DNA from 3 places in the Stenotrophomonas sp. YJH_SMC_40 genome. Region 2 is predicted to be linked to each of the others. Evidence: predicted binding sites of a transcription regulator. Region 2 holds the regulator's gene; each other region holds the start of a gene.
What was found. The regulator HrcA, encoded in region 2, represses chaperone genes, less so after heat shock. The targets are predictions, from matches to a motif close to TTNGCACTCNNNNNNNNNGAGTGCNAA.
Positions count from the first base shown of each region.

Region 1: a site for HrcA is predicted at 6,962-6,988, ahead of AC5P6X_RS03920 (co-chaperone GroES). Genes of this name have one in related genera too.
Region 3: a site for HrcA is predicted at 3,307-3,333, ahead of rpoH (RNA polymerase sigma factor RpoH). Genes of this name have one in related genera too.

Region 1 is NZ_JCAFRX010000002.1:197,018-207,132, forward strand. Features, by position in the region: gene AC5P6X_RS03895 (PepSY domain-containing protein) at 1-890, opposite strand, end outside; gene AC5P6X_RS03900 (TlpA family protein disulfide reductase) at 1,597-2,160, opposite strand; gene AC5P6X_RS03905 (protein-disulfide reductase DsbD domain-containing protein) at 2,157-4,529, opposite strand; gene cutA (divalent-cation tolerance protein CutA) at 4,526-4,864, opposite strand; gene AC5P6X_RS03915 (endonuclease) at 4,933-6,723, opposite strand; gene AC5P6X_RS03920 (co-chaperone GroES) at 7,035-7,322, shown strand; gene groL (chaperonin GroEL) at 7,404-9,053, shown strand; gene AC5P6X_RS03930 (DUF6445 family protein) at 9,189-9,800, shown strand; gene AC5P6X_RS03935 (serine hydrolase domain-containing protein) at 9,829-10,115, opposite strand, start outside.
Region 2 is NZ_JCAFRX010000001.1:562,301-572,415, reverse strand. Features, by position in the region: gene AC5P6X_RS02895 (MFS transporter) at 1-578, opposite strand, end outside; gene AC5P6X_RS02890 (AraC family transcriptional regulator) at 651-1,448, shown strand; gene dnaJ (molecular chaperone DnaJ) at 1,509-2,633, opposite strand; gene dnaK (molecular chaperone DnaK) at 2,788-4,710, opposite strand; gene grpE (nucleotide exchange factor GrpE) at 4,893-5,408, opposite strand; gene hrcA (heat-inducible transcriptional repressor HrcA) at 5,472-6,536, opposite strand; gene recN (DNA repair protein RecN) at 6,652-8,313, shown strand; gene AC5P6X_RS02860 (LysR family transcriptional regulator) at 8,423-9,340, opposite strand; gene AC5P6X_RS02855 (SGNH/GDSL hydrolase family protein) at 9,438-10,115, shown strand, end outside.
Region 3 is NZ_JCAFRX010000002.1:153,571-163,685, reverse strand. Features, by position in the region: gene purD (phosphoribosylamine--glycine ligase) at 1-459, shown strand, start outside; gene AC5P6X_RS03720 (DUF2247 family protein) at 609-1,091, opposite strand; gene AC5P6X_RS03715 (RHS repeat domain-containing protein) at 1,100-2,146, opposite strand; gene rpoH (RNA polymerase sigma factor RpoH) at 2,420-3,295, opposite strand; gene ung (uracil-DNA glycosylase) at 3,574-4,287, opposite strand; gene AC5P6X_RS03700 (response regulator) at 4,297-5,139, opposite strand; gene ftsX (permease-like cell division protein FtsX) at 5,147-6,094, opposite strand; gene ftsE (cell division ATP-binding protein FtsE) at 6,098-6,784, opposite strand; gene rhlB (ATP-dependent RNA helicase RhlB) at 6,961-8,688, opposite strand; gene trxA (thioredoxin) at 9,200-9,529, shown strand; gene rho (transcription termination factor Rho) at 9,758-10,115, shown strand, end outside.

The DNA of each region.
Region 1 (10,115 bases), on a different contig from region 2:
CTGGCCGGATCCAGCTGCAGCAGATCATGTGCACGGTCATGGTGGCCACCGCGCTGTGACGGATCGCCAGCCATCACCCGCACGTTGAGCGCCTGGCCAGGCTTTTCCGGCAGGCGCAGGTCGATGTAGCCGGTGTGCACGCCGGGCAGGGCATACAGCGTGGCTTCGATGCGCTCCAGGTTCAGGGTGGCGCCGGTGGCGACCTTGTGCTTGGCGGCCGGTGCGACGCCCAGCAGCGTATTGGCGGCACTGCGATACCAGTCGAAGGACCACCACAGGCCGGTCAGCGCACTCATCAGGTAGATCAGCAGCACCCAGGTGCCGACCACCGAGTGCAGGCTCCACAGGAAGCCACGGCCGCTGCGTTTCCATTCCACCGCCAGCCAGCTGCGCCAGTGCCACCAGCGTCGAGGCCAGCGCAGGTAAAGACCGGACAGGGTGAAGAACAGCAGGGCGATGGCGCAGCTGCCGGTGATCCATTTGCCGCGCTCGCCGGCGGCGAGGTGGCGATGCAGGTCCTCGACGAAATCGAAGAACGCCTGCCCACGCAAGGCACTGAAGCGCTCGCCGCTGTACGGGTCGAAGTAGACCCAGTGTTCCTTGCCACCAGCGAAGCGTGCCACCGAGGGCCGCTGCCCGGTGGCGTCCACGCGCAGGCGCTGCAGGGGGCGATCACCGCCGGCCTGCAGCAGCGGCACCACTTCGCTGAGTTCAAGCGGAAGCTGGCCGTCGGCATGGTGCTCGGCGATTTCGGCGAATCCGGGGTTGGCCGCGCGCAGCAGTTCGTCCTCGAAGGACAGCACGGCGCCGCTGAGGCCCATCACGGCCAATACGGCACCGGCGGTGATGCCCAGCAGCCAGTGCAGTTGGAACAGGACGTTCTTGAACATGGAAGGAGGAGGGCCTGGAAGGCTGCCGCCCGCATCCTGCGCAACAGCAAATGAGAATTAGTCGCGGAATTTTCCGTGGCGGACGGGCTACGGTCAAGGAGGGTTTTGTTGCAGGGCTTTGCAGCCCTGCACCCGCTACAAGCCGGAGCAACGTCAACGTCAAAAGCTGGCTTTCCGTGGGTTGGCGGGGTGGGTCCGGTTGAGGGGGACGCTGCAAGTCCCCCTCCGGGGCCCGGCCCAGCCGCTGGCGGCTGTGCGTTCGGGCGCTTGCGAAGCAGTGCTTCGCAAGCAAAGCGCCCTCACCCATGTAAGCTCGGTCGCCGCATCCATGCGGCTCACGCCCCCTCAGCCGGACCCACCCCGCCTTCGACAGTTTCCTGCGATCTGTCGGAACGGCGTTCTGCTTTGGTAGGTGCCGACCGTTGGTCGGCACGGGGTCTGATTCCGTTCTGAATATCGATATCTGACAGATGTGTCGACCAAGGTCGACACCTACCAACAGCCGCGAAGATCTGTCAGAGGCGGGGCGGTGTCGGAGTGCGGGGTGTCAGCCGCATGGATGCGGCTGCCAAGCTTACAGGGACGTACTTGCAGCGTCCCCGCACTCCGACACCGCCCCGCCATCCCACGGAATGCCCGCTTTGGCTTTGGCTGTTGCCGTTGCATTGAGCAGGGTGCAGGGCTGCAAGCCCTGAAAAAAACACCCTCACTTCACCCAGCTGTCGATCTCGCCGTGGGCGAACGGTCCCAGCTTTGCCTTCACCAGCCGCCCCTGCGCATCGAACAGCACGCTGTAGGGCAGCAGGCCCTGTGTATTGCCCAGCTGCACGCTGGCATCGCGCGGCCCCGGGGTCTCGATCACGATCGGATAATCCACCGGTACCCGCTGCAGGAAACCGCGCACGTCTTCCGGCGTATCCAGCGCCAGTCCCAGCACCTGTACACCGTGCTCGCCCTGGACATGTGCGAAACGCGCCAGTTCGGGCATTTCTTCAACGCAGGGCGCGCACCAGCTGGCCCAGACATTGATCAACAGCGGGCGACCGCCAGCGTGCTGGCGCAGGTCCAGCGGCCGGCCTTCAAGATCGGGCAGCGACAGCGCGGGCAGGCTGTCGCCGACCTGCAGGGCAGGTGCCGCAGCCGCCACAGCAGGCGCCGCTGGCATGGCCTCAGGCGCAACCGGCGCAGGAGCCAATCGATGCCCGGCCCACAGGCCAAGGCCGGCGGCCAGCACCGCTGTCCACAGCAGCGCTGGCCGTTGCCACTTCATCGTGCGGTGCGCAGCAGCGCTTCCTCCACCACCGCCTGGGTCAGCAGGGTCGGCAGCACGGTCGGCGGTGCGCCGGGGCCGTACACCACGTACAGCGGCACGCCGACGGCCTTGTGCTCTTCCAGGAACGTGGTGATCTGCGGATCGACGTTGGTGTAGTCACCGCGCATGTACACCGCGTTGGTGCGCTTGAGCAGGTCCTTGAACTCCGGCCGCGACAGCACGGCGCGCTCGTTGGCCTTGCAGCTCACGCACCAGTCGGCGGTCATGTTGACGAATACCACGCGGTTGTCGGCGCGCAGGCGGTCCAGCAACTGCGGCGAATACTCCACCACGTTGTCGCTGGCGGCCTGTGCGGCGCGTGCCGGCGCTGCCAGCTGGGTCACGCCCCAGGCCGGTACCAATGCGCCGATCGCCAGCAGCACGCCGAGCAGGGTCACCGCACGCGAGCCGGTCCAGCGGTTGCGCTCGAACAGCCACAGGCCGAAGGCGAACAGCAACAGGCCACCCAGCACCAGCGCCATGCCGTCCACGCCGCGTTGCTTGCCCAGCACCCACAGCAGCCACAGCGCGGTGGCGTACATCGGGAAGGCCAGCACGTGCTTGAGCGTTTCCATCCACGGGCCGGGCTTGGGCAGGCGGCGCGCCAGCGCCGGCACGAAGCCGATCAGCAGGAACGGCAGCGCCAGGCCCAGGCCGAGGAACAGGAACACGGTCATCGCCTTCAGCGGCGGGGCAATGAACGCGTAGGCGATCGCGCCACCCATGAACGGGCCGACGCAGGCACTGCCGACCACGCAGGCCAGCGCACCGGTGAAGAAGTCACCGGCCGGGCCGCTGCGGCTGGCCAGCGACTGGCCCAGGTTGCCGATGCCGCCGCCCAGGGTGAACACGCCGGACAGGCTCAGGCCTACCGCGAACATGATGTAGGCCAGCGCCGCCACCACGCCCGGGTGCTGCAGCTGGAAGCCGATGCCGACGGCGTTGCCGATTGCGCGCAGGCCCACCATCAACGCACCGATCACCGCGAATGCGACCAGCACGCCCAAGGTGTACCAGAGCGCGTGGCTGCGTGCGCGCTGCGGGCTTTCGCCACTCTGTGCCAGGCTCAGGACCTTCAGCGACAGGATCGGCAGCACGCAGGGCATCAGGTTCAACACCAGGCCGCCGGCCAGCGCCAGCAGCAGCACCCAGACGAACGAACGGTCCGGGTTCGGTGTGGTCGCCGGCGGGCGCGTACGCAGCGCGTTGTCACCGCGCGCATCGGCGGCGAATTCATTGCCGTCCACGGTGCCTGCGACGGCCGGGGGGGCGGCATCCGTATTGGGCACCGTCGGCAGCAGGCGCAGGGGGGCGCCGTTGGCGCCTTCGCGTGGCGCCACAGCCAACGGGCTGATTACCTCGTTGCGCGGCGGTGCCTGGTCGGCGCTGGCGCTGACCTTGCCGGCCGGGATCGACAGCTTCACCCGGCGGGTCATTGGCGGGTAGCAGATGCCATCGGTCTGGCAGCCCTGGAAGGTCACCACGAGGGTGCCGTCAACCGCGTCGGCAACCGTGCGCCGCAACGGCAGCGGCACTTCCACCTGGTTGAAGTACACCGAGACATCGCCGAAGTGCTCGTCGCGATGCGATTGCGCGGCTGGCCAACGCGGCGTGCCGGCCTGCACGCCGGTGCTGCCTTCCAGCTTCAGCGAGGTGCGGTCGCGATACAGGTAGTAGCCCGGTGCCGGGCTGAAGCGCAGCAGCAGGGTGTTGCCGTCGCTGGCGATGGCATCGAAGCCGAACGCCTGTTCCGACGGCAGCGGCAGCGCCTGGCTGTTGCTGGCCGCACCCGGCAGGCGCAGGCCGCCGCTGTTGCCGGCACCGGCCAGTGGGTTGTTGAACGGACTGGCCGCACCGGCGCGGCTGGCCGGGGCCGCCGCCTGTGCACCGCTGCCGGGCAGGGTGACCTGCACCACGCGCTTCTGCGGCGGGTAGCAGACACCGGCATCGGCGCAGCCCTGGTAACGCACTTCCAGACCGATGGTACCGGCGGCCTCGGTCGGCGTGCCGGGCAGGCTGGCCTGCAGGCGCTCGCGATAGGTTTCGACCTCGCCGAAGAAATCGTCGTGGTGCTTGTCGCCCTTGGGCATCTGCAGCGCGCCGGCATTGAAGGCCGGGTCGGCCTTGACGCTGGTGCGGTGGCGATACAGGTAATAGCCGGGCGCGATCTTGAACTGGAGTTGCACCTGGCCACGTTCGGGGGCGGTGGCGGTCAGCGCGAACGCCTGGTCCACCGGCAGCAGGTCTTTCTCATCCAGGGCGAACGCCGGCAGCGAGAGCCACAACAGGGCGCACAGGGCGGCGCCACGCGCAAACAGAGTCTTCAATCAGTGTCCTCCCGGGTCTGTGCCCGGATCCAGTCCAGATACGCCGGCAGGCCGGCCCGGGTTTCGACCGCGATGCACTCCGGGAGTTCATACGGATGCAGTTCGACGATCCGGGCGATTGCGTCATTGACGCGACTCGCGGTGGTCTTCACCAGCAGCTGCAGCTCGGCGTCGGTGGTCACCTCGCCCTGCCAGCGGTAGGTCGACTGCGCGCCATCGAGGCGGGTCACGCACGCGGCCAGGCGCTCGCCAACCAGCGCGTGCGCGATGCGCTCGGCACTGGCCCGGTCCGGGCAGGTGGTCAACAGCAGCAGGACGGGATCGACGGTCGACATGACCGTCGAGTATAGGGCCGCCGCCGGGTCAGGACCCGGCGGCGGCCGTGGACCGCTGCGTTGCGCGGTCAGTTGGCCAGCTGGCAGGTGGCCGGCTTGGCCGAGGTGAACAGGCCAGGGGTCGCCCACTCGGGGTGGTCGATGAACGGGTTGCGGTTGCCCTGGAAGCTGTAGATCACGTCATTGCGCGCGCGCTCGGCATCATCCGGCGGGTCGGACAGGTGCCAGTCGATCAGCGTCGACAGCAGGCCCATGTAGGCCGGTGAGCTGCTGGTCTTGACGATCCTGCTGCGGTCGTCGGTCAGCTCCAGGTCCGGCTCGGACTGGCCAGTGGCTGCATCCTTGCCGCCCTCGTAGCGGATCGCCATGTACATTACCGCACGCGCCATGTCGCCCTTGCGCTTGCCCCACACCTCGAACGTGCCGGTGTTGCCGTCCGGCGTGCGCACCCAGTTGGAGTTGCCCGGATAGCCACCACTGCCGCCACCCTGGCCGTTGTTGGCCTCGGTGGCGCGCTCGCCGCAGCTGGCGTCGCACTTGCCGAACGGCTTGTTGCCACGGTCGGCGTTCCACTGTGCATCGGTCAGGTACAGCATGTGGGTGTCGGTATACGGCGCGTACGGCAGGCCCTTGTCACCCGTGGTGGTGGCAAAACCCAGCGAGTTCGGCCAGGTGTGCTCGCGGTTGTACTTCAGGCCACTGCCGCTGCCGGCGCGATCGGTCACCTTGGCGTAGCTGCGGTTGCGATACGCGTCGAGGATGCGGTTCGGGTTGTTCGGGTCCTCGTCGGCGATCTCCAGGATGGTCCAGGTACTGGTGCCCGAGCCGCTGTACGGGTAGGCGGTGTGGCCCTTGATTGTCGCGTGCAGCGAGCAGCGCAGCTGGCTCGGGCTGGAGGTGTTGACCTTGGAGTAGTAGCCGGCCGGCACACCCGGGTTGCCCGGGTCCGGATTGCCGCCGGTGCTGGCCACGGTGAAGGCGATGCGGCTGTCGGCCGCCGGGTGTGCGCCCTGCAGGTCGGTGATGCGCGCGGCGCGGATGTCGAAGCGGCAGGCTTCACCGGCCACCAGCGCGGTGTTGGTGGACAGCTTCACGCTGCGTCCGCTGGCCGGGAAGGTCAGCGGCACGCTGCCGGAGGTACCGCAGCTCAGCGCGAACGCGCCGCTGGCCAGGTTCACCGTCTCGCTGAACACCACTTCCAGATCGGCCGCGGCCGGGAAGGTGCTGCTGCCCTGCGCCGGGGTGGTGGTGGACACCGACGGCGGCGTGTTCGGGCCCGGGGTGCCGCCGCCACTGAAGGTCTGGCCGTTGTTGCAGCTGCCGAAGGTCTGCCTGGCCGACTCGGCCCAGGTGAAGTGGGCGTACTGGCTGCCGCTGCCGGTCAGCTGCAGCGAGGTGCCCGGCGCCGTGCTGTTGGTCTCGGCCACCGGAATGTTCTGGCTGGTCATGCCGGCGGCAGGGCCACCGGAGGCGGTGATGGCGCCCTCGTAGCTGAGGAACTGGACCACCTTGCCGCTGGCGTCGACCAGGGCGATGCCGTCGTTCGGGCCGTTCTGGATGCCGTTGGTCGGGTAGTTGACCACGGCGATGCTGGCGCTGCCGCAACCGGCGGCGGTGCCGGCCGGGACCGGGTTGTTGGCGTAGACCGTGGCGGCCGAAGGATTGCTGCCGTTGTAGAGGTAGAGGCGGTAGCCGGACAGGTCTTCACCTGCGGTAGCGACCACTTCGATGGCTTCGCCGACGTCACCGGCGGCGGTGCTGTCGTCGTAGTGCAGTTCGTTGATGAAGACCTCGGCCTGGGCCGGCGCCGCGGCCAGTGCCAGCAGGCAGGCGGCGGCAAGCGGGGACAGCAATCGCATCGACTACTCCTTGTGATTGGGAATGCCTGACCGAGCCTAAGGCTGATCCAGTGACACTTTGTCGTAAATGAACGTCAGATATCTGACAGTGCGACGCTTGTCACCGAAATTGTCCAGGACCGACGCCTTGGCCGAGGCGCGCGGGTGGAAAAATTTTTTCATTCCGCCCTTGAAAGGGGGCGGCGGGGCTCCATCTCTGCCCTGCTCCCGACGTTGTCGGGTTTCTTCACGTGCGGTTCTGGCACTCGCCTGGGGTGAGTGCTAACATCGCCGGACTTTTTTAGACCAATCAATCACTTAAGAGGTCTCCTATGAGCATCAAGCCGCTGCACGACCGCGTTGTGGTCAAGCCGATCGAAGCCGACGAAATCTCCGCCGGTGGCATCGTCATCCCCGACTCGGCCAAGGAAAAGTCCACCAAGGGTGAGGTCGTGGCCGTCGGCCCGGGCAAGCCGCTGGACAACGGCAACGTGCGCGCGCCGTCGCTGAAGGTCGGCGACAAGGTCATCTATGGCCAGTACGCCGGCAGCTCGTACAAGAGCGAAGGCGTCGAATACAAGGTCCTGCGCGAAGACGACGTGCTCGCCGTCATCGGCTGAGCCTCGGCGCGACCTGTTTCAACCTGATCCCAAACTCCCAGCCGCCGGGCACCGTCCGGCGCTACCAATGAGGTAAATGCAATGGCTGCCAAGGATATTCGTTTCGGTGAAGACGCCCGTTCGCGCATGGTGCGCGGCGTCAACGTTCTCGCCAATGCCGTCAAGGCCACCCTGGGCCCGAAGGGCCGCAACGTCGTGCTGGAAAAGAGCTTCGGCGCCCCGACCATCACCAAGGACGGCGTCTCCGTCGCCAAGGAAATCGAACTGGCTGACAAGTTCGAGAACATGGGCGCGCAGATGGTGAAGGAAGTTGCTTCGCGCACCAACGACGATGCCGGCGACGGCACCACCACCGCCACCGTGCTGGCCCAGGCCCTGATCCGCGAAGGCGCCAAGGCCGTTGCCGCCGGCATGAACCCGATGGACCTCAAGCGCGGTATCGACAAGGCCGTTTCGGCCGCCGTCGCCGAGCTGAAGAACATCTCCAAGCCGACCGCCGACGACAAGGCGATCGCCCAGGTCGGTACCATCTCGGCCAACTCGGACGAGTCGATCGGCCAGATCATCGCTGACGCGATGAAGGAAGTCGGCAAGGAAGGCGTCATCACCGTTGAAGAAGGCTCGGGCCTGGACAACGAGCTGGACGTGGTCAAGGGCATGCAGTTCGACCGCGGCTACCTGTCGCCGTACTTCATCAACAACCAGCAGTCGCAGACCGCTGACCTGGATGACCCGTTCATCCTGCTGCACGACAAGAAGATCTCCAACGTCCGTGACCTGCTGCCGGTGCTGGAAGGCGTCGCCAAGGCCGGCAAGCCGCTGCTGATCGTGGCCGAGGAAGTTGAAGGCGAAGCGCTGGCCACCCTGGTCGTCAACACCATCCGTGGCATCGTCAAGGTCGTGGCCGTCAAGGCCCCGGGCTTCGGCGACCGTCGCAAGGCGATGCTGGAAGACATGGCCGTGCTGACCGGCGGCACCGTGATCTCCGAAGAAGTCGGCCTGTCGCTGGAGAAGGCCACCATCAAGGACCTGGGCCGCGCCAAGAAGGTGCAGGTCTCCAAGGAGAACACCACCATCATCGACGGCGTCGGCGACAAGGCCAACGTTGATGCACGCGTGGCGCAGATCAAGACCCAGATCCAGGACACCTCCTCGGATTACGACCGCGAGAAGCTGCAGGAACGCGTGGCCAAGCTGGCCGGCGGTGTTGCCGTGATCAAGGTCGGCGCCTCGACCGAAATCGAAATGAAGGAAAAGAAGGATCGCGTCGACGACGCCCTGCACGCCACCCGTGCGGCCGTTGAAGAAGGCGTGGTTCCGGGCGGCGGCGTTGCCCTGGTCCGCGCGATCACCGCGCTGGCCGGCCTGAAGGGCGCCAACGAAGACCAGAACCACGGCATCCAGATCGCCCTGCGTGCGATGGAAGCCCCGCTGCGCGAGATCGTTGCCAACGCCGGTGACGAGCCGTCGGTCATCATCAACAAGGTCAAGGAAGGCACCGGCAGCTTCGGCTACAACGCCGCTACCGGCGAGTTCGGCGACATGCTGCAGTTCGGCATCCTGGACCCGACCAAGGTGACCCGTTCGGCGCTGCAGAACGCGGCCTCGATCGCTGGCCTGATGATCACCACCGAAGCCATGGTTGCCGAAGCTCCGAAGAAGGACGAGCCGGCCATGGGCGGCGCCGGTGGCATGGGCGGCATGGGTGGCATGGGCGGCATGGACTTCTAAGGTCCACGCCCGCGTCGGACGTTGCCGGCCCTGGCCGGCGCGTCTCCCCGATGCAAGGAAAAACCCCGCCGCGAGGCGGGGTTTTTTTGTTGTCCGGTTGCCGCCATGGCGCCGCGTCGCTACGCTCGCAGGACCATGCCTACCTCGTTCATCGTCGTCGACGACTTCCTCTCTCCAGCCGATGCACACGGCCTGCGCCAGGCCGGGCTGGGCCTGACCTACCCGGCGCAGGAGGGGGCATTCCCCGGGCGTAATTCGCTCGAACGGCTGGAGCTGGACGGCCTGTCCGAGGCCGCGTCGCGGTTGGTCAACGAGCCGCTGCGGCCGGTCAATCCGTTGCAGTCGCACGGCAAGTTCCGGCTGACCCTGGCCAGCGATGTGGGTCGCGCCAAGGTGCACACCGACCATTCGCACTGGTCCGGCATCCTCTACCTCAGCGCCCCGGAGCACTGCGAAGGGGGTACCGAGTTCTTCCGCCATCGCCGCACCAACACCGAGCGCATGGCGCTGAACGCCCACGAGCTGGCTGCGCTGGGCTACGCCAACGGCGGCGACATGCATCGGGACATCATCGAGCGCGACAGCGTCGACGACAGCCAGTGGGAAATGACCATGCGCATCCCGATGCGCTTCAACCGCCTGGTGCTGCTGCGCCCGTGGTTCTGGCATACCGCCGGCCCGGCCTTCGGCGACCGGCCGGAGAATGGGCGGCTGGTCTACCTGATGTTCTTCGAGCAGGCGCGTTGAAGGGAGATCATCCACGCATGGCGTGGATCTACTTCACGAATGCCTTCGCTGCGCCGTACTCCCACTGCCACGGTACGCCGATGTCGCCCAGCACGAAGGCCACCATCGCCGGGAAGGTCGCCTCGGCGCGCACATCGTTGCCCAGGATCACCACGCAGCGCTGCTGCTGCTCGACGCACACCAGCGTATTACCGACCGCATCATCGTGGCCGCCCTTGTAGAAGCCCGCGCCTTGCGGGCCACGGAAAGTCACCACCCCCAGGCCGGCCGCCAGGTCCTTGCGCTGCAGCGCCTTCGGCAGCTCCGGCTGCAGGG
Region 2 (10,115 bases):
TACCAGCGGCCGACATAGGTCAGCAGTGCAATGCCGATCAGCGCGGCGCCGGCAAACCACGACGCGGCATGCTGGCCATGGGGCACGATCACGGCTGCAGCAATCAGTGGACCGAGCGCGGTACCGAAATTGCCACCCACCTGGAACACCGACTGCGCGAAGCCATGGCGGCCACCCGAGGCCAGCCGCGCAATGCGCGATGCTTCCGGATGGAAAATGGCCGAACCAATGCCGACCATCGCCGCAGCCATCAGCACCACCGCATAGTTCGGCGCGAAGCCGAGCAGCAGCATGCCGCACAGGGTCGAGGCCATGCCGATCGGCAGCGAGTACGGCGCCGGGCGACGGTCGGTGGCGGCGCCAACCAGTGGCTGGAAGATCGAAGCGGTCAGCTGGTAGGTCAGCGTGATCAGGCCGATCTGGGTGAAGCTCAGGTTGAAGCCGCCCTTGATCACTGGATAGATGGCCAGGATCAGCGACTGCATCATGTCGTTGACGACATGCGAGGTGGAAATAGCTGCCAGCACACCGGGAGCCACCGGACGTGAGGTCGTTGCGGGAGAAGCCAAGGCGGACATGGACGCAGTCAGGTTGGGGGCGAGCCACGCATGCTACGGTTGCCCTCCCCTCCCTTCTGCCGCGTTCGGGTCATGGCCTATCGCAAAAAGGACATTGCCGGCGATGTCGACCCGGCTGCGCCGTGGCGTGATGTGCCACTGCATCGTCCGGTCACCTACCGGGTTACCCAGTACCCGGCAGGCACCCATATCGCAGGCCACAAGCACCAGCGCCACCAGCTGGTCTATGCCATCTCGGGGCTGATGGTGGTGCGCTCGGAAGTCGGTCGCTGGGTCGTGCCCTCCACCCGTGCGATCTGGATGCCGGCGGGCATGGTGCACGCGGTGGACTGCATTGCCGCCGTGCACATGCGCAGCCTGTACATCGATCCGTCGTTCGCCCCGCAGTTGCCGGCCGAACCGTTCGCGGTACAGGTGGCACCGCTGCTGCGCGAACTGCTGCAGGCAGCCACCCTGATCAAGGGCGAGCACATCGAAGACAGCCGCGATGGCCGCGTGGTGCGCCTGCTGCTGGACGAACTGCATCGCATGGACGTACTGCCGCTGCACCTGCCCTCGCCCACCGACCCGCGCCTGCAGCGGATCTGCCAGCACATCCAGAAGCGCCCCGGCGACGACGCCACGCTGCAGGACTGGGCACAGGCGCTGGAAGTGGACGTGAAAACCATCCAGCGCCACTTCGCCCACGAGCTGGGCATGACCTTCGGCCAGTGGCGACAGCAGGCGCGACTGCTGGCCGCATTGGAGCGGCTGGCGGTCGGCGACAAGGTCATCGATGTCGCGCTGGCGATGGGCTACGACAGCCCCAGTGCGTTCACCAGCATGTTCAAGCGCCAGCTGGGGCAGACGCCGGCGGCGTTTTTCCGCTGATCGCAAACGAAAACGCCGGGCATGGCCCGGCGCTGCCGCTCAACGCTTCGGTTGAAAAACTCAGGACGTCATCCGGTCCCAGAAGCCCTTCACGCCATCCATGAAGGTGGCCGACTTCGGCGAATGCTTGCGTGCTTCCTCGCCGACGAAGGTGGCTTCGAACTGTTCCAGCAGCTTGCGCTGCTCAGGGGTGAGGTTGACCGGAGTCTCCACCACCACGCGGCAGTACAGGTCGCCCTCGCTGCGGCTGCGCACCGAACGCACGCCCTTGCCGCGCAGGCGGAACAGCTTGCCGGTCTGGGTCTCGGCCGGAATGCGGATCTCCGCTTCGCCGCCGAGGGTGGCCACGCGCACGGTGTCACCCAGTGCCGCCTGCGAGATGCGGATCGGCACTTCACAGTGCAGGTCGTCGCCATCGCGCTGGAAGATCGCATGCTCGCGCACGCGCACTTCCACGTACAGGTCGCCCGGTGGCGTACCGGCCGGACCGGCTTCGCCCTCGCCCTGCAGGCGGATGCGGTCGCCGGTATCGACGCCGGCCGGCACCTTCACCGACAGCACCTTGTCTTCCTCGACACGGCCGTTGCCGTGGCAGGTCTTGCAGGGCTTGGCGATGATCTGGCCACGGCCGCCGCAGTTGTGGCAGGCCTGCTGCATGGCGAAGATGCCGCGCTGGATGCGCACCTGGCCGCGGCCATGGCACACATTGCAGGTTTCGACCTTGCCGTCTTCCGAGCCACTGCCATCGCAGTCGCCGCACTCGGCCAGGGTCGGAATCTCGATGCGGCGCTCGACGCCGCGCACGGCTTCTTCCAGGTCCAGCTCCATCACGTAGCCGATATCGGCGCCGCGACGCGCCTGGCGCGGACCACCGCCACCGCCGCCAAAGATGTTGCCGAAGATATCGCCGAAGATATCGTTCATGTCCGGGCCGCCCGGCCCGCCGCCGCCCATGCCGTGCTCGAACGCCGCGTGGCCATGGCTGTCGTACATGCGGCGCTTGTTGCCGTCGGACAGTACTTCGTAGGCTTCCTTGCACTCCTTGAAGGAGGCTTCGGCCGCCGCATCACCCGGGTTGCGGTCCGGGTGGAACTTCATCGCGCAGCGACGGTACGCCTTCTTCAGCTCGTCGTCGGTGGCGGTGCGGGCAACGCCCAGCACTTCGTAATAGTCGCGCTTGCTCATATCGTGGATCTGGTTCCGGAAAGTCGGGATTCGTCAAAGCGGAAGAGCGGAACCAGGTCCGCTCTTGCGTCGGGCGCCCCGACACGCCGGTGGGCGGTCAGGACCCTGATGCGACAACGGGACGCTGGTGGCCAGCGTCCCGTGTCGGTCCGGATCAGGACTTCTTGTCGTCCTTGACTTCGGTGAACTCGGCGTCGACCACGTCGTCCTGCGCCTTGCCGGCATTGCCGGCGTCGGCACCCGGGGCACCGCCCTGGTCGGCCGAAGCAGCGGCGAACAGCGACTGGCCAGCTTCTTCCAGCGCCTTCGACTTGGCTTCGATCTGTGCCTTGTCGTCACCCTTCATCGCGGTTTCCAGGTCGGCCAGGGCCGCCTCGACCTTGCCGATGACATCGCCGCCGACCTTGCTGCCGTGCTCGGTGATGGCGCTGCGGGTGCCGTGGATCAGGGCGTCGGCCTGGTTGCGGGCCTGCACCAGTTCCTGGAACTTCTTGTCTTCTTCGCGGTTGGCTTCCGCGTCGGCGACCATGCGCGCGATCTCTTCCTCGGACAGGCCCGAACCGGCCTTGATCTCGACCTTCTGTTCCTTGTTGGTCTTCTTGTCCTTGGCCGACACGTGCAGGATGCCGTTGGCGTCGATGTCGAAGGACACTTCCACCTGCGGCAGGCCACGCGGGGCCGGCTCGATGCCGGACAGGTCGAACTTGGCCAGCGACTTGTTGAAGCGGGCCTGTTCGCGCTCACCCTGCAGCACGTGCACGGTCACGGCCGACTGGTTGTCCTCGGCGGTGGAGAACACCTGCGAGGCCTTGGTCGGGATGGTGGTGTTCTTCTCGATGATCTTGGTGAACACGCCGCCCATGGTCTCGATGCCCAGCGACAGCGGGGTCACGTCCAGCAGCAGCACGTCCTTGACGTCGCCGCCCAGCACGCCGCCCTGGATCGCAGCACCCAGTGCCACGGCTTCGTCCGGGTTGACGTCCTTGCGCGGTTCCTTGCCGAAGAACTCGGTCACCGCCTGCTGCACCTTCGGCATGCGGGTCTGGCCGCCGACCAGGATCACTTCGCTGATGTCGCTCGAACGCAGGCCGGCATCGTTCAGGGCGACGCGGCACGGCTCGATCGACTTCTTGATCAGGTCGTCCACCAGTGCTTCCAGCTTGGCGCGGGTCAGCTTGATGTTCAGGTGCTTCGGACCCGACGCGTCAGCGGTGACGTACGGCAGGTTCACTTCGGTCTGCTGGGCGCTGGACAGCTCGATCTTGGCGCGCTCGGCAGCATCCTTCAGGCGCTGCAGGGCCAGCGGATCCTTGCGCAGGTCGATGCCCTGGTCCTTGTTGAACTCTTCAACCAGGTACTCGATGACGCGGTTGTCGAAGTCTTCGCCACCCAGGAAGGTGTCGCCGTTGGTGGCCAGCACTTCGAACTGCTTTTCACCGTCGACGTTGGCGATCTCGATCACCGAGACGTCGAAGGTGCCGCCGCCCAGGTCGTACACCACGATCTTGCGATCCTTGTTGTCGCCCTTGTCCAGGCCATAGGCCAGCGCGGCCGCGGTCGGCTCGTTGATGATGCGCTTGACGTCCAGGCCGGCGATGCGGCCGGCGTCCTTGGTTGCCTGGCGCTGGCTGTCGTTGAAGTAGGCCGGCACGGTGATGACCGCTTCGGTGACCTTCTCACCGAGGAAGTCCTCGGCGGTCTTCTTCATCTTTTCCAGCACCTTGGCCGAGATTTCCTGCGGAGCCATCTTCTTGCCGTCGCTGGTGGCCACCCAGGCGTCGCCATTGTCATGGGCCAGGATGCTGTACGGGACGTGCGCGATGTCCTTCTGCACTTCGGCGTCGGTGAACTTGCGGCCGATCAGGCGCTTCACCGCGTAGAAGGTGTTCTTCGGGTTGGTCACGGCCTGGCGCTTGGCCGAGGCGCCGACCAGGACTTCGCCGTCCTTGGTGTAGGCGACGATCGACGGGGTGGTGCGATCGCCTTCCGAATTCTCGATGACGCGGGCCTTGCCGCCGTCCATGATCGCCACGCACGAGTTGGTGGTGCCGAGGTCGATACCAATGATCTTGCCCATGGGGGAGACTCCTGAGGATGCTTGTTGGTGTCAGTCCGGCCGTTCGGCCGGTGGATGAATACGATGTGGGGGAGGCTCGTGGAACATTCAAGCCGTCTCCCGAACGCTGTGTTCAGCGCCTGGAAAACCTTGCCAGGCATGGCCTGGCACAACCGGGACCGGGCAAAGCCCGGCCTGGTCCATCAATCGGCGGCCACCACCACCAGCGCCGGCCGCAGCAGGCGCTCGTTGAGCAGGTAGCCCTTCTGGAACACGGTCACCACGCTGCCCGGGGCGGCGCCCGGCGTCGGCACCTGGCTGATGGCCTGGTGGTGTTCCGGGTTGAACGGCTGGCCGATGGGGTCCAGCAGGACCAGTCCGTTGTCGGCGGCCACCTTCAGCAGCTGCTTGTAGGTCAGCTCCAGGCCTTCGCGCAGCGGGTGCGGGTCGTCGCCGGCGGCCTTCAGGCCGGCATCCAGGCTGTCGAACACGGGGAGCAGATCGCCCAGCAGCTTCTCGTTGGCGAACTTGCGGGCCTGTTCGATGTCACGGGCAACGCGCTTGCGCTGGTTCTCCAGGTCGGCGCGCTCACGCAGGGCATCGGCCTTGACCTGTTCGATTTCGGCGCGCAGGCGCTCGACTTCGTCGTTGACGCCGGCGGTGGCGGCCGCATCGGCGGCACTCTGCTGGGATTCGATATCTGGCTGTTCGTGGTTCATGTCTGGGTCCCTGGCGGTCAATCTCCGCCTCCACCCACCCTAGTGTGGGCGGGATGCTGCGTTTCAAGCGTCGGATGTTCCCGGCGGGCGGCCGGCTGGCGAAAACGCCGCGCCCAGTACATCGGCGGTAGCCTGGACCAGCGGGATCACGCGGTCGTAGGCCATCCGCTTGGGGCCGATCACCCCCAGCACGCCCAGCACCTGGCCATTGGCCGTGTAAGGGGCAGTGACCAGCGAGACGCCCTGCAGCGGCATCATCCCGGTCTCCTCGCCGATGAAGATGCGCACGCCGGGCGCCTGGATGGTCCGCTCCAGCAGCTGCAGGATCTCGCGCTTGCTGGAGAACAGCTCGAACAGCTCGCGCAGGCGCTCCAGGTCGGACAGGTCCTGCACCCCCATCAGGCGGGTCTGGCCGGCCACCAGCATGTCGTCGGCCGCCGGCTGCAGGGCCTGCTCGGCCAGCTCGATGCTGTGCGCCAGCAGCTGTTCCAGCTCGGAGCGGGCATCGCGCAGTTCCAGCAGCAGTCGGGTGCGGATCTCGGCCATCGGCAGGCCGGCGAAATGGGCATTGAGGTAGTTCGCGACCTGCTCCAGCTGGCCCGGCGCGAACTCCTGCCGGGTCTCGATGACGCGGTTCTGCACCTCGTTGTCGGCAAACACCAGGATCGCCAGCACCCGGCGCCCGTCCAGCGCCACAAAATCGATCTGGCGGAAGGCGAACTGCTCGCGTCGTGGTGCGCTGACCACGCCGACGAAGTGGCTCATCGCCGACAGCAGCTCCGAGGCGCTGCCGAGCAGGGCCTGGGTGCTGCCGCCGCCAGCCAGTTCCTGCCGCAACCGGGCCAGCTCGCCTTCGCCCGGCGGCTGCATCTGCAGCAGGCTGTCGACGAACACGCGGTAGCCATGCGCGGTCGGGACACGCCCGGCTGAGGTGTGCGGCGAGGCCAGCAGCCCCAGGTCTTCCAGGTCACCCAGGATGTTGCGGATGGTGGCCGGACTGACCTCCAGCCCGGCCACGCGCGCCAGCGTCTGCGAGCCGACCGGCTCGCCGTCCTGGATGTAACGCGCGATCAGCGTGCGCAGCAGATGGCGCGCACGCGGGGCAAGCTGGTCGGGAGAACCGTGCATGGAATCAACCTGTGAGACACGGACACTAGATAATGGCGGCGCATCACCTTGGCAAGTCATTGGACCTCCCTCGCCCGCGTGCTAGCGTTGCGCGGCTGCTGATACCCCCTTACCCATGCTCAGACATCTTTCGATCAAGGATTTCGCCGTCGTCCGCGCCACCGAACTGGAGTTCGGGCCAGGCATGACCGTGGTTTCAGGCGAGACCGGCGCCGGCAAGTCGCTGATGGTCGACGCGCTGGGCTTCCTGTCCGGCCTGCGCGCCGACAGCGGCGTGGTCCGCCACGGCGCCGCGCGCGCCGAGCTTTCGGCCGAGTTTGCGCTGGAGCAGCTGCAGGCTGCACGCCAGTGGCTGGCCGACAACGAGCTGGACGACGAGGAGCAGTGCCAGCTGCGCCGGGTCATCCGCGCCGATGGCGGTTCGCGGGCCTGGATCAACGGCCGCCCGGTGACCCTGGCGCAGCTGGGCGACCTGGCCTCGCTGCTGGTGGAGATCCACGGACAGCACGAACAGCAGGCCCTGCTGACGCGCCCGTCGCAGCTGGCCCTGCTCGACGCCTATGCGCGCAATGAGAACGAACGCCGCCAGGTGCGACGCGCCGCCGCGGCCTGGCAGGCATTGGTCGATGAATCGCTGGCGCTGTCGCAACAGGGCGACGTCAGTGACCGGATCGGCTTCCTGGAGCACCAGCTGCGCGAGCTGGACCGTGAAGACCTTGAGCCGGAGTCGATTGCCGCACTCGGCGCCAGCCACCGCCGCCAGGCCCATGCCAGCGCCCTGCTGAGCGCCTGCCAGGCCGCCAGCAACCAGCTCAACGGCGACGACGGCAGCTCCGCGCTGGACCTGCTGCAGCAGGTGCGCCACGAGCTGTCGCGCCTGATTGAGCACGACCCGCGCCTGGGCGAGGTGGATGGCCTGATCGAGAACGCTTCGATCCAGCTGCACGAAGCCCTGTCGCTGCTGGACCGGGTGCATGACGACCTCGACGCCGACCCGGAACAGTTCGAGGAGAACGAGCGCCGCCTCGGCCGCCTGCACGACCTGGCCCGCAAGCACCGCGTGCCGATGGACGAGCTGGGTGCGCAGCGCGAGCGCATGCACGCCGAAGTGGAACAGCTGCGCGGCGCCGACGAACGCCTGCAGCGCCTGGCCGGCGAGATCGACAAGGCCGCCGCCGCCTGGCGCGCACAGGCCGAAGTGCTGACCGCCAGCCGTCGCAGCGCTGCTGCCGAGCTGTCGGCCACCACCACCGGCATCATCGCCGAGCTGGGCATGGGCGGCGGCCAGTTCCTGATCGAGCTGGAACCGCAGGACGCCGGCAAGCCGGACCCGCAGGGTGCCGAGCGCGTGGAATTCCTGGTCGCAGCCAATGCCGGCCAGCCGCCGCGCGCCCTGCGCAAGGTGGCCTCCGGCGGCGAACTGTCACGCATCTCGCTGGCCATCGAAGTGGCCGCGCTGGACCTGGATGCAGTACCGACCATGGTGTTCGACGAAGTCGACTCCGGCATCGGCGGCGCGGTAGCCGACATCGTCGGCCAGAAGCTGCGCGCGCTCGGCGAGAAGCGCCAGGTGCTGTGCGTGACCCACCTGCCGCAGGTTGCCTCCAAGGGCCATGCCCATTACCGGGTCAGCAAGGCCCCGGTGGAAGGCATGACCCAGAGCGCCGTGGAAAAGCTGGACAGCAAGGCGCGCGAGGAAGAGCTGGCGCGCATGCTCGGCGGCGTGGAAGTGAGCAAGGAAGCGCGCGCCGCCGCGCGCAAGCTGCTGCGGGCCTGAGGCCGGCAGAGCAGAGCGTGGGCCCGGCTTCCGCACGGTAGTGCCGGCCGCTGGCCGGCAACCGATGCGAGGGGTCGAAGATCGTGAGGTTGCCGGCCAGCGGCCGGCACTACCCCCGTGGCTGCGTCAGGTCGACGTTCTCCACCAGGAAATCAAGAAACGCGCGCACCCGCAGCGGCAGGTAGCCGCCCTGCCCCAGGAACACCGCGTGCACCTCTTCCAGGTCACCGGGGTTGGCCTCTTCCAGCACCGGCAGCAGGCGCCCGGCGGCAATATCCTGCTGCACCTGGAATGCTGCCAGCCGCGCCATGCCCAACCCACCCAGCACCAGCTGGCGCAGCGCATCGCCGTTGCTGGCGCGGGCGTTGCCACTGGGCAGCAGCATGCGTTCGCGCCCGTCCTGCAGCAACGGCCAGCCCTGCATCGCGCGCGCATGGCCGATATCCAGCCGGTTGTGCGACTGCAGCTCCTCGGCAGTGCGTGGCAGCCCGTGCCGCTGCGCGTAGGCCGGTGCAGCCACGATCATCATCCGCGTCGCGCCCAGCCGCCGCGCCACCAGGCTCGAGCTCTTCAGCGGACCGGCCCGCACCGCCACGTCGGTGCGCTGCTCCAGCAGGTCGATCACCTCGTCGTTGAGGGTCAGGTCCACGCCTACCTGCGGATTGCGCTGCAGGAACGCCGGCAGCAACGGCAACAGGAAATGCTGGCCGAACGGCACGTTGGAATTGACCCGCAGGCGTCCACGCGGCTCGGCGTGAGCACTGGCGCAGCGCTCGGCCTCGTCCAGGTCGGCCAGCACGCGCAGGCCGCGCTCGTAGAACGCGCAGCCCTCGGGAGTCAGCTGCAGCTGGCGGGTGGAACGCTGCAGCAGGCGCGTCCCCAGCCGTTGTTCCAGCCTCGCCACCAGCTTGCTGACCGCCGACGGGGTCATCTCCAACGTTCGGGCGGCTGCGGAAAAGCCCCCGGTCTCGATCACCCGCACGAACACTTCCAGTTCGCCGGATCGGTTGATGTCGGAACGCGCCATGGCAATGAATCCAGTTCACAGATGATTGTCCATGCGCAGTCTAGTTCACAGATGAGTACGGAATCACCATGGCCTTCCCTCCACCCGGGATTGCCCGATGAATCGTTTCAGCCAGTTCGTCACAACCGCATTGATCGGCCTGTCCAGTGCCGCCAGCGCCGCCAGCGACGCCCCTGCGCCACACTGGGTCGCCAGCTGGCAGGCCAGCCCGCAACCGGTCTGGGGCGCGGAATTCCTGTTTCCGACCCTGGTCCCAGCCGCTCTGCAGGACCAGACCTTCCGCCAGACGGCACGTATCAGCCTGGGCGGGCCCCGGCTGCGAGTGCGGCTGAGCAATGCCTACGGCACTCAACCACTGCGGATCGGGGCGGCGAGCGTGGCCGCCCGGGCGGGGGACACCCCGCAGCCGCTCAGTTTCGAAGGCCAGCCCGGGGTACTGATCGGCCCCGGGCAGGAACGGCTGAGCGATCCGCTGCCACTGGCCACGGCTGACCGGCAGGCGCTGCAGGTCAGTGTCTTCGTGCCGGGGCCGATGCCGGTACAGACGTTCCATTGGGAGGGCAGGCAGACCAGTTGGATTGCGCCTGGCGACCAGAGCCAGGCCCAGGCACTGAGCGGGGCCAGCAGCACCACGGCCCGCCTGTTCCTGGCCGGCATCGAGGTCGAGGCGCCGACCAGCGCACGCAGCGTGGTGGTGATCGGCGATTCGATCACCGACGGCGCCACCGCCAGCCTCGACCAGGACCAGCGCTGGACCGACCATCTGGCCGCGCGT
Region 3 (10,115 bases), on a different contig from region 2:
ATCGATGCCAGTGGCGCGCCGAAGGTGATCGAATTCAACGTGCGCTTTGGCGACCCGGAAACGCAGCCAGTGATGCTGCGCCTGCAGTCGGACCTGGTCGAGCTGGTGGAAGCTGCCATCGATGGCCGCTTGGACCAGGTCGAAGCGCAGTGGGACGTGCGCCCGTCGCTGGGCGTGGTGCTGGCGGCCAGGCCGTACCCGGAAGCGCCGATCACCGGTGACGTGATTTCCGGCCTGGACGACGTGCCGGCCAGTGCCAAGGTGTTCCATGCGGGGACTGCATTGGACGCGCAGGGCCACGTGGTCAGTGCCGGCGGTCGCGTGCTGTGCGTGGCCGCACTGGGCGACAGCGTGCGCGACGCGCAGGCCACTGCCTATGCCGGGGTGGCCAAGGTGACCTGGGCCAACGAGTTCCACCGCAACGACATTGGTTGGCGCGCGATCGCACGCGAGGGGTGAGGCCTGGTAGATCCACCACGCAGCCTCCTGCATGGAACCAGATCACGGATTCTGGGAGTTTTCACCGTCCTCGGCATGGAAGCCGGGACGGTGCGCTTCGGGAAGAGGCGACGCACATCAAGCGAAGGAAATTACGCTGAGTGAATCCGCTATTTCGCCGAGTCAAGATAACGTTTCCAGTTCTCGAAGAGACGCGCAACATTCTGCTCATGTGAGTGCGCAGTCGGATCATACCCATCAGAAGCTGGCATGTACCTGACAAAGCTCTCCAGAGACTCCGGGTAATCAAAATCAGCGTAGATCCTCTCAACCTCTCCGAGCGGATCAGCAATCTCATCGCGCTTGGCGTAAGCGTCCGCGAGAAATGCAACAAGCCATCTTCTGAGAATCTCATCCTCGTTTGAGTTCTTATCGAATGCCGCCAACTGCGCAGCTACGCTATTACGCTCATCGGGAAAAGCCCCTTCAAGTCTTTCAATCAAGGCGTTCAGATTGAACTTCTCTTCCAGTTCCTTCTGCTCCGACGCGCAGTGCTTCACAACCTCAAAGTCAATCAGATGGCGCCCCAGTGCCCACGCCACCTCGGTCTGACTCCAGGGTCCATAGGGCTGAATACAGTCATACGTTCTCATGTAGACACTCACTTCTTGTTTGGTATTCCGTTCATGCTGCCACCTTCCACAAATCTTTGATGGGTCAAGTCGCCAGCCTTGTCGACTATGTATTCAAATCGACCGGCCTTTCCATTGAGTTCACCTGGCAGCTGAGTCAGAGTGCGGACCACGCCGTCACCCCCTGTCAATGGAGTATGAACACCCGCTTCTGCAGCGGTCTCTCGCATGAAGGTCGCCGAATTGTGCCCAGCGTCGGCTTTGAGTGCACTTCCCACAGGTCGGGAATTCAAAAGTGCCCGACCTTCAACACTCAGAACTTTGGATGCCGCCACACCTGCTCCACCGGCACCTGTAACTCCTGCGATATCAGCAGCGATACTGGTAGCTGCTGATACGACACTTGGATTGGCCATCGCAACCATGCCAGCTTCGATCAGCACTGGGGCAACCATTGCCGCTGTAACAGCGATTGCGGCCGGTCTCATCGGCTCGTATACGGCGCCATTTCCGGCAGCAATATCCCTCCGATGCCGCTCAACGAATCGCTCTGCGGCCTGCCTTCCATCCGCATCGACGAACCTGTAGGGATTCCCGTTCGCGTACCGATACCTATTGAACTGCTCAACTGGCTTTTGGTGAGCGGTGACTGGGTCCACTGACAAAAACACACCCAGTTGTGGATCCATGTAGCGCTGTTGCATGTAGCTCAGCCCTGTGGCCGAGTCGCTCACATGTCCGGCGTACCCAGGTCCATCCGTGACCTGACCGCCTACCACGGCCCCGTAGGGCTCGTAGTCATATCGTTTGATGACGTTGCCGTTGGCATCGCTTTCGGCCACAACCGAGCCGAGGGCATCAGTGTGAATGTATGTGATCGTTGTCTGGGCGATTGCGGATGGTGACAGGCCAAGGCCCATCAGCAGCAAGCAGCACAGCCAGGCGCCTATAACACCAAGCTTGCGAGTTCGATCTTCAAATGCCCCGAAGCGGGTCGACACACCGCCTGCAGTTCCCCCGAACCTGCGCATCATTCCAATCCATGAAAGAGCCTTGAAGCAAGGCTTGGCATTCATAGCACAGGAAGGCAGTCATCGGAGTCCAACTCCAGGACTGAGGCCAAAATGACCATTCTGAATTGGACCAGGCCCTGGGCTATAAACCTCGCGAGGGATTGAACGGCCACCGGAAGCGCATGACTGCCAGCCATGGGCTGGTACTACTGAATCCGCCGATCAGCGGCCGGCATTACCAACTGCCATGCTGGCCAAACGAAAAGCCCCGACCAACGCCGGGGCTTTTCATCAGAACGCGTTCCGGAAATAGGAACCGAACCTAAGATCTATGCCTTACGCGGTGAACAGCGCCTTCATCTTCTTCAGCGCGTTCGCCTCAACCTGGCGGATGCGCTCGGCGGACACGCCGTACTCGTCGGCCAGCTCCTGCAGCGTCACCTTGCTGTCGGCGTCCAGCCAGCGACGGCGGATGATGTCGCGCGAGCGGGCATCCAGTTCGGCCAGGCCTTCGCGCAGCAGCTGCATCTGGTTGTCTTCGCTGTCCTCGCGCTCGTAGGCCATCGACGGGTCTTCGTCATCGGCAACCAGGAACGCAGCCGGCGACGGCGGTGCGTGTTCGTTGTCCTCGTCGGTCGGCGCGTCGAAACCGATATCGCGGCCGGACAGGCGCGACTCCATTTCCATGACCTCGCGCTCGGACACGTTCAGGTCCTTGGCCACCGCGCTCACTTCCGCCGCGTTCATCCAGCCCAGGCGCGTCTTCGACTTGCGCAGGTTGAAGAACAGCTTGCGCTGCGCCTTGGTGGTGGCGACCTTCACGATGCGCCAGTTCTTCAGGATGAACTCGTGCATCTCTGCACGGATCCAGTGCACGGCGAAGGAGACCAGGCGCACGCCCATGTCCGGGTCGAAGCGCTTGACCGCCTTCATCAGGCCGATGTTGCCTTCCTGGATCAGATCGCCCAGGGCAAGGCCGTAGCCGTTGTAACCGCGGGCCACGTGCACCACGAAGCGCAGGTGCGAGTGCACCAGCTCGCGGGCGGCGTCCAGATCGTTGCCGTCGCGGAAGCGACGGGCCAGGTCCTGTTCGTCATCGACCGACAGCACCGGGATCTGGTGCACGGCACCGATGTAGGCGTCCAGCGAACCGAGCGCACTGGGAATCGGGAGATTGTTTGCCACAAGGGCAGTAGAGGTGTTCTGGCTCATAGGCACCCATCTTAGCAGTCCGGGATTTGGACTGCTAAAGGAGGAAAAAGTTCCAGCATCCTATTGATGCAACACTGGTCCCAAACAGAGCCCTACCGTAGCGCGATTTGATGACAGTGGCGAGCGCGCTTTTCGGGATTCACAATCCCTTGGAATTCAAGCGATTACCTGCCGGAAACCGGCCGATTCCGGTCAAGCGGAGCTGAACGGGCCGTTCTGGAGGCCCATTCAGGCCAGGGAACGTTGTCCGGCGTTCAGGCCCGGCCGCCAGCCGGCGCTCAGAGCACCGAGCGCGGCGGCAGCGACCAGTCGATCGGGGCTTGGCCGCGACGCTGCAGGTACTCGTTGGCCATCGAGAAATGGCGGCAGCCGAGGAAGCCACGATGGGCCGACAGCGGCGACGGATGCGGGGCCTTCAGAACGCGATGGCGACGGGCATCAATGACCTTGCCCTTCTGCTGCGCGTAGGCACCCCAGAGCATGAACACCAAGCCTTCGCGTTCGCGGTTGAGCACGTCCACCACGTGATCGGTGAAGCCTTCCCAGCCACGGCCCTGGTGTGCGCCGGCCTTGCCCTCCTCCACCGTCAACACGGCATTGAGCAGCAGCACGCCGCGCTGCGCCCACGGGATCAGGCAGCCGTGGTCCGGGCGCGGGATACCGAGATCGCTCTCGATTTCCTTGTAGATGTTCAGCAGCGACGGCGGCACCGGCACGCCCGGCGGCACCGAGAAACTCAGGCCATGCGCCTGGCCACGGCCGTGGTACGGGTCCTGGCCGAGGATCACCACCTTCACCTGCTCGAATGGCGTGGCGTCGAACGCGGCGAAGATCTGCGGGCCGGGCGGGAATACCGCCGCGCCACTGGCCTTGCGCTGGCGCAGGAAGCTGGACAGCTCGCGCATCTGCGGCTGCAGGAGGTAATCGCCGACATGCTGCTTCCAGCTCGGTTCCAGCTGGATCGTCGGGGTGTCCGCTACTTCATCAATCATTGCACCACTTCATCGAATCAGGGGTCCATCGTTCAACCGGGCCAGGCGCAACTGGAACAGCACCTTGGTGACCAGCAGCCGTTCTTCGATCGGCTTGAGTACCAGGTCGTTGGCGCCGGACTGCAGCAGCCCGGTCTGGTTGTGCGGGTTGCCGTCGCCGGTCATCACCAGCACCGGCAGGCGGCGCTTGCCGTAACCGAAGTCCACGCGCACGCGCTGCACCACGTCGCGGCCGCTCAGTTCGCCCTTCAGGGTGACGTCGGTCAGCACCAGGTCGATGCGATGGCGGCTGCGGCCCAGCGACTCGGCGGTGAGCAGGGTGAACGCCTCTTCGGCGCTGACCACGTGCAGCACGTTCAACTGCTGGCGTTCGAGCATGCGCTTGGTGGCCTCGGCCACCACGCGGCTGTCCTCGATGTAGAGGATGGTCGCGCCGGGAATGGTCTGCGGCTGCACATAGCCGCGGATGAAGGTCGCCAGCGCCTCGTGGCCCAGCGCCTTGTCGAAATAGTCGGTGACGTACTCGGTGAAGCGACGCTGCTCCAGATGCTGCTGGGCATCGCCGGACACCACGATCACCGGCACGTAGGCCTGGCCGGCCGCTTCGCGGATCATCCGCGCCAGCGCCAGGCCGTCGCCATCACGCAGGGTCAGCGAGGTGGTCACCAGGTCCACCGGGCCCTGCGCCAGCGCCTGCTGCGCATCCTCGATGCTGTCGCAGCCAATCACCTCCACGCCCGGCAGGTCGCGCTGCAGGACGTCGGCGATCAGCTTGCGGACCAGCTTCGAGCCATCGACCACCATCACCCGCGTCGCGGGCCCTTCAAGGTGCTTCAGCGCTTGCGGTTGCATGCCGGTCTCAGGTGTCGGTCGGTCGGGTCTGGCGCAGGAAGTGGCCGGTGACCAGCCACGCACCCAGCCAGCCCAGCAGCAGCGTGCCGAGCAGGACCAGGCCACCGTGCAGCAGGTCCAGGCCGTGCAGCACGAACGGGCTGCCGTAGCTGCGCGAGAGTTCGGCCAGCGGCACGCGCAGCGCGGCACCGGCGGCGCCGATCAGGGCCAGCGCAACCGCGCCGGCGCCCAGGCCATACCACGCACCCAGGTACAGGAACGGGCGGCGGATGAAGCCATCACTGGCGCCGAGCAGCTGCAGCACGCCGATCTCTTCGCGGCGGGCCTGGATGTCCAGGCGCACGGTGTTGCCGACCACCAGCGCGGCACCGACGCCGAGCAGGACCGACAGCACCTGCACCAGCCGCGCGCCGAACGCCAGCCAGGCATCCAGGCGCTGGCGCCACAGTGCATCGTGCTGCACCAGGTCGGCCTCGGGCAGGCTCTCCAGCGCGCGTGCCAGGCGCGCGTCGTCCTTGCCCTGGCCGGGGGTGATCACCAGCAGCGAGGGCAGCGGGTTGTCATTGAGTGCGTCGATCGCCTCGCCGAGGCCGGCGTCGCGCAGTTCCTGCAGGCCCTGCTCGGGCGTGCGCACGTTCACTTCGGCCACGTCGTCGCGGTCGCGCAGCTGGCCGGCCAGGCGCAGCGCGCCGGGGCCATCGACGTTGCCCTTCAGGAACACATTGATGTCGCGCGACTGCTGTACGCTGCCGGCGAACTGCTTGAGGTTGTCCAGCGCGATCGACAGGCCCAGCGGCAGGGCCAGCGCCAGCGCCATGACCATCACCGTCAGCAGGGTCGCCCACGGTTTGCGGCAGGCACGGCCGAGGCTGAACACCACGCTGTGCGCGTGGTGCTGGAACCAGACGCCCACGCGCGAGGGGGCGGCGGCTTCGCTGTTTTCGTTCTTCGCCATGCGTTACTCCGCCAGATCCTGCGGCGAGATGTCATCCACCAGCCGGCCGTGGTCGAGGATCAGCACGCGCTTGCGCATGCGGCGCAGCAGCGGCAGGTCGTGGCTGACCACCAGCACGCTGGTGCCGCGCGCGGGCAGCTCGGCGAACAGGGCCATGATCTCGGCCGCCAGGGTCGGGTCGAGGTTGCCGGTCGGCTCATCGGCCACCAGCAGCTTGGGCTCACCGACGATGGCGCGGGCGATGCCGACGCGCTGCTGCTCACCGGCCGACAGCTGCGAGGGCAGCGCCTTCTCGCGGTGGCCCAGGCCCATCCGTTCCAGCACCGAGCGCACGCGCTTGCTGATGTCGCCACGGCGGGTGCCGCGCAGGATCAGCGGCAGCGCCACGTTCTCGGCGATCGAGCGGTCCATCAGCAGGCGGTGGTCCTGGTAGACCGCACCCACCGCGCGACGGTGGCGGGGCACATCGCCGCCACGCACCTTCAGCAGGTTGCGCTCGTCGAACACCACCGCGCCACGGCTGGGCCGCTCGTCCAGGTGGATCAACTTGAGCAGGGTGCTTTTGCCCGCACCGGAATGGCCGGTGACGAACAGCATCTCGCCCGGCGCGACCTCGAAGCTGACATCGGTCAGTGCCTCGTGGCCACCGGCGTACTGTTTGCTGACATTGTCGAAGCGCAGGACACTCATGCCCCGATTATGCAGGACCGGCGCGACGTCGTGGAGACGTCACACGATCGGTAGTGCCGGCCGCTGGCCGGCAACCCACACAACTGCCGGCCAGGGTGGGTGCCGACCGTTGGTCGGCACGCCCTTGAAGCCACCCGACCAACGGTCGGGTGCTACCCGCTGATCGACAGCGCCGATCAGCTACCCGACAGCATCCGGCGGATCTTGCGGCCGATGCGGGTCAGGAACGAATCGCCGGTATCAGCAGCCGTGCGCACCGGCTTGGCCACCACCTGCACCGGCGTGACCGGGCTGGCGCCATTGCCGGCGGCGTTCTGCACGCCCTCGGCACCCTCGACCGGACGACCGTGGCGACGGCGGCGGCGCTTGCGCGGCTTGTGCTCGCCGTCCGCAGCACCTTCCGGTGCGCCTTCGGCGCGCGGCGGGCGCGGCGGACGCGGGGCCTGGGCAGCGGCGCCTTCGGCACCGGCGGCCGGCGCGGGAGCGCCCTGCTCGCCTTCCGCGCGTGGCTTGCGCGGGCCACGCGAACGGCGTTCGCCGCTGCGCTCACCGTCACGGCCACCACGGCCACCACCACCGCCGCCGGAACGGCCGCCACTGCGGCCACCGCCCCGACGCTCTTCCTCGGCGGCGCGGGCTTCGCGCGCTTCGCGGAAGATCTGGCCGACGCTTTCGTTGTCCTCGCCTTCCTCGCCTGCAGCCGGAGCCGGGCGTTCCGGGCGCGGCAGCGGGGTCAGCAGTTCCTTGGTGACCGGCTCGGACGGAATCTTCTGCTCGATATAGGCCTCGATGTCCGGCAGGCCCATGGCGTAGCGCTCGCAGGCGAAGCTGATCGCGTCGCCCTCTTCACCCAGGCGCGCGGTGCGGCCGATGCGATGCACGTAGTCTTCGGCGTCGAACGGCAGGTCGTAGTTGTAGACGTACTTGATGCCGTCGATGTGCAGGCCGCGCGCAGCCACGTCGGTGGCCACCAGGATTTCCAGCTGGCCCTTCTGGAAGCGGTTGAGCAGGCTCTCGCGCTTCTTCTGCGGCACGTCGCCGGACAGCACGCCGACGCGGTAGCCGGCCTTTTCCAGCGAACGCGCCACGCGCTCGACGAACACCTTGGTGTTGACGAAGACCATGGTGCGCGCGCCTTCGCTGCGCGACAGCAGGCCCAGCAGCAGCGGGATCTTCTCGTCGTCGGCCGGGAAGTAGATGCGCTGGCGCACGCGCGCGGCGGTGATGGTCTCGGCTTCGACCACCAGCTTCTGCGGCTCGTTCATGTGCTCGTAGGCCAGCTCCAGCACGCGGTGGCTGAGGGTGGCACTGAACAGCAGGGTCTGGCGGGTGGTGCGCTCCGGCATGCGGCGCAGCAGGAAGCGGATGTCCTTGATGAAGCCCAGGTCGAACATGCGGTCGGCTTCGTCCAGCACGCAGATCTCGCAGGCGTGCAGCGACACCACCTTGTGCTGCTTGACGTAGTCGATCAGGCGGCCCGGGGTGGCGATGATCACGTCCACGCCCTGCTGCAGCAGCTCGCGCTGCTTGTCGTAATCCACGCCGCCGTAGACCAGGGCGAAGCGCAGGCCCAGGTCGGAACCGAACTTCACCGCGTCCTTGTGGATCTGGATGGCCAGCTCGCGGGTCGGGGCGAGGATCAGCGCACGCGGATCTTCCGGCTTGCGATCGGCCAGCGCCGGACGCGTCAGCAGGCGGTTCACGACAGCGACCAGGAAGGCCAGGGTCTTGCCGGTGCCGGTCTGGGCCTGGCCGGCAACATCACCGCCGGGCAGCGCGACCGGCAGGGTCAGCGCCTGGATCGGGGTGCAGCGGGTGAATCCGGCTCCTTCAAGGCCGACCTGCAGGGCCGGGTGCAGCTCGAAGGAGGAAAAGGTCAAATCGGTCAGCGGTTTGTCGCTCATGAGTCCGTCTTGGTATGGCCGCCGGCCCGTGGGGCGGCTGGCACTTCATCGTCTAGGGGCACCGTCGCAAACTGCGGCCCCTGCGGCGGGTTGGCAGGCTGGGACCACCCGGTCCGCGCGCCGCACAATGGCCCAGTTTAACGCACTCGGGCCGGCAAACCGGAATGCCCTGTCTCACCGGATGGAGAGACGGCGCGCCTTCATCCAGCCACACGGGACTTGAACGACCCCGCCGGTCCCGCTGGTGTCGCCCGCTGCCACCCCCATCTTCGGGAAGACAGTGAAATCCGACACATACCGGGCTTCGAAGCGATCACGATACGCTGGGTTCCAGCCTGCGCCTGTCCCCGCCCTGCGATAGGGGTACACTGCCGGCCGTGAGCGTCCAGGCATCCCGCCGAACGCACCGCGGCAGTGCGCCGCGAGGCAACGACGAGGGTCGCGCCACCGGGCATGGCCCAGTTCACCCACCTCCGGCATGGCCGGGTGCAATCCAAGACGAGAAACCAAGATGAGCGACAAGGTTGTACATGTCGGCGACGCCGACTTTGATAGCGCAGTGCTGAATTCCAAGGAACCGGTGCTGGTCGATTTCTGGGCCGAATGGTGTGGCCCGTGCAAGATGATCGCCCCGGCGCTGGACGAACTGGCCGATGCCTACCAGGGCCGCGCCAAGATCGCCAAGGTCAACGTCGACCACAATCGTGCGCTGGCCGCCAAGTACCACGTGCGTTCGATCCCGTACCTGGTCGTGTTCAAGGACGGCGAGAAGGTCGGCGAGCAGATCGGTGCGGTGGGCAAGGCCCAGCTGGCCGGCCTGCTGGACAAGGCCCTGGCCTGATCCTGCTGTTTTCCGGCAGCCGCCACCCGCGGCTGCCGGCGGACGCCCTGCGTCCATGATGAATGCTGTTCCCGGCAGCCCTTGCACGGCGCCGCAGGCCGATGATAGTGTCGGCACATCCGGCCGCGTTCGCGTGCCGCACCCTCTGGACGCAGTTTCTTCCAGACCCATTCCCAACGTTCGCCGCCCCAGCCGGGCGCTCGCACCTTCAAGCGAGGAATAACGCTCTTGTCCGATAACACTTCCGAAACCGGCAGCGCCGATGCGCCCGCCGAAAAGCGCGTGCGCAAGCCCCGCGTGAGCAAGGCCGCCGCCCCGGCAGCCGCCGAAACCAGCGCCGCTCCGGCGCAGCCGACCCTGCCGCTGGCCGCCGCGCCCGAGGCACCGGCCCCCGCCCCCGCACCGAGCGCGCCCGCCGCCGAGGCCCCTGCCAGCAGTGGCGGTGGCGAAGGTGGTGAGGGTCGCGAATCCGGCCAGCCGCGGCAGCAGAACCACCAGGGCGGTGGCCAGAACCAGGGCCAGAACCCGTACAACCAGAACGGCCAGCAGGGCCAGGGGCAAGGCCAGGGCAACCGCCGTGACCGCT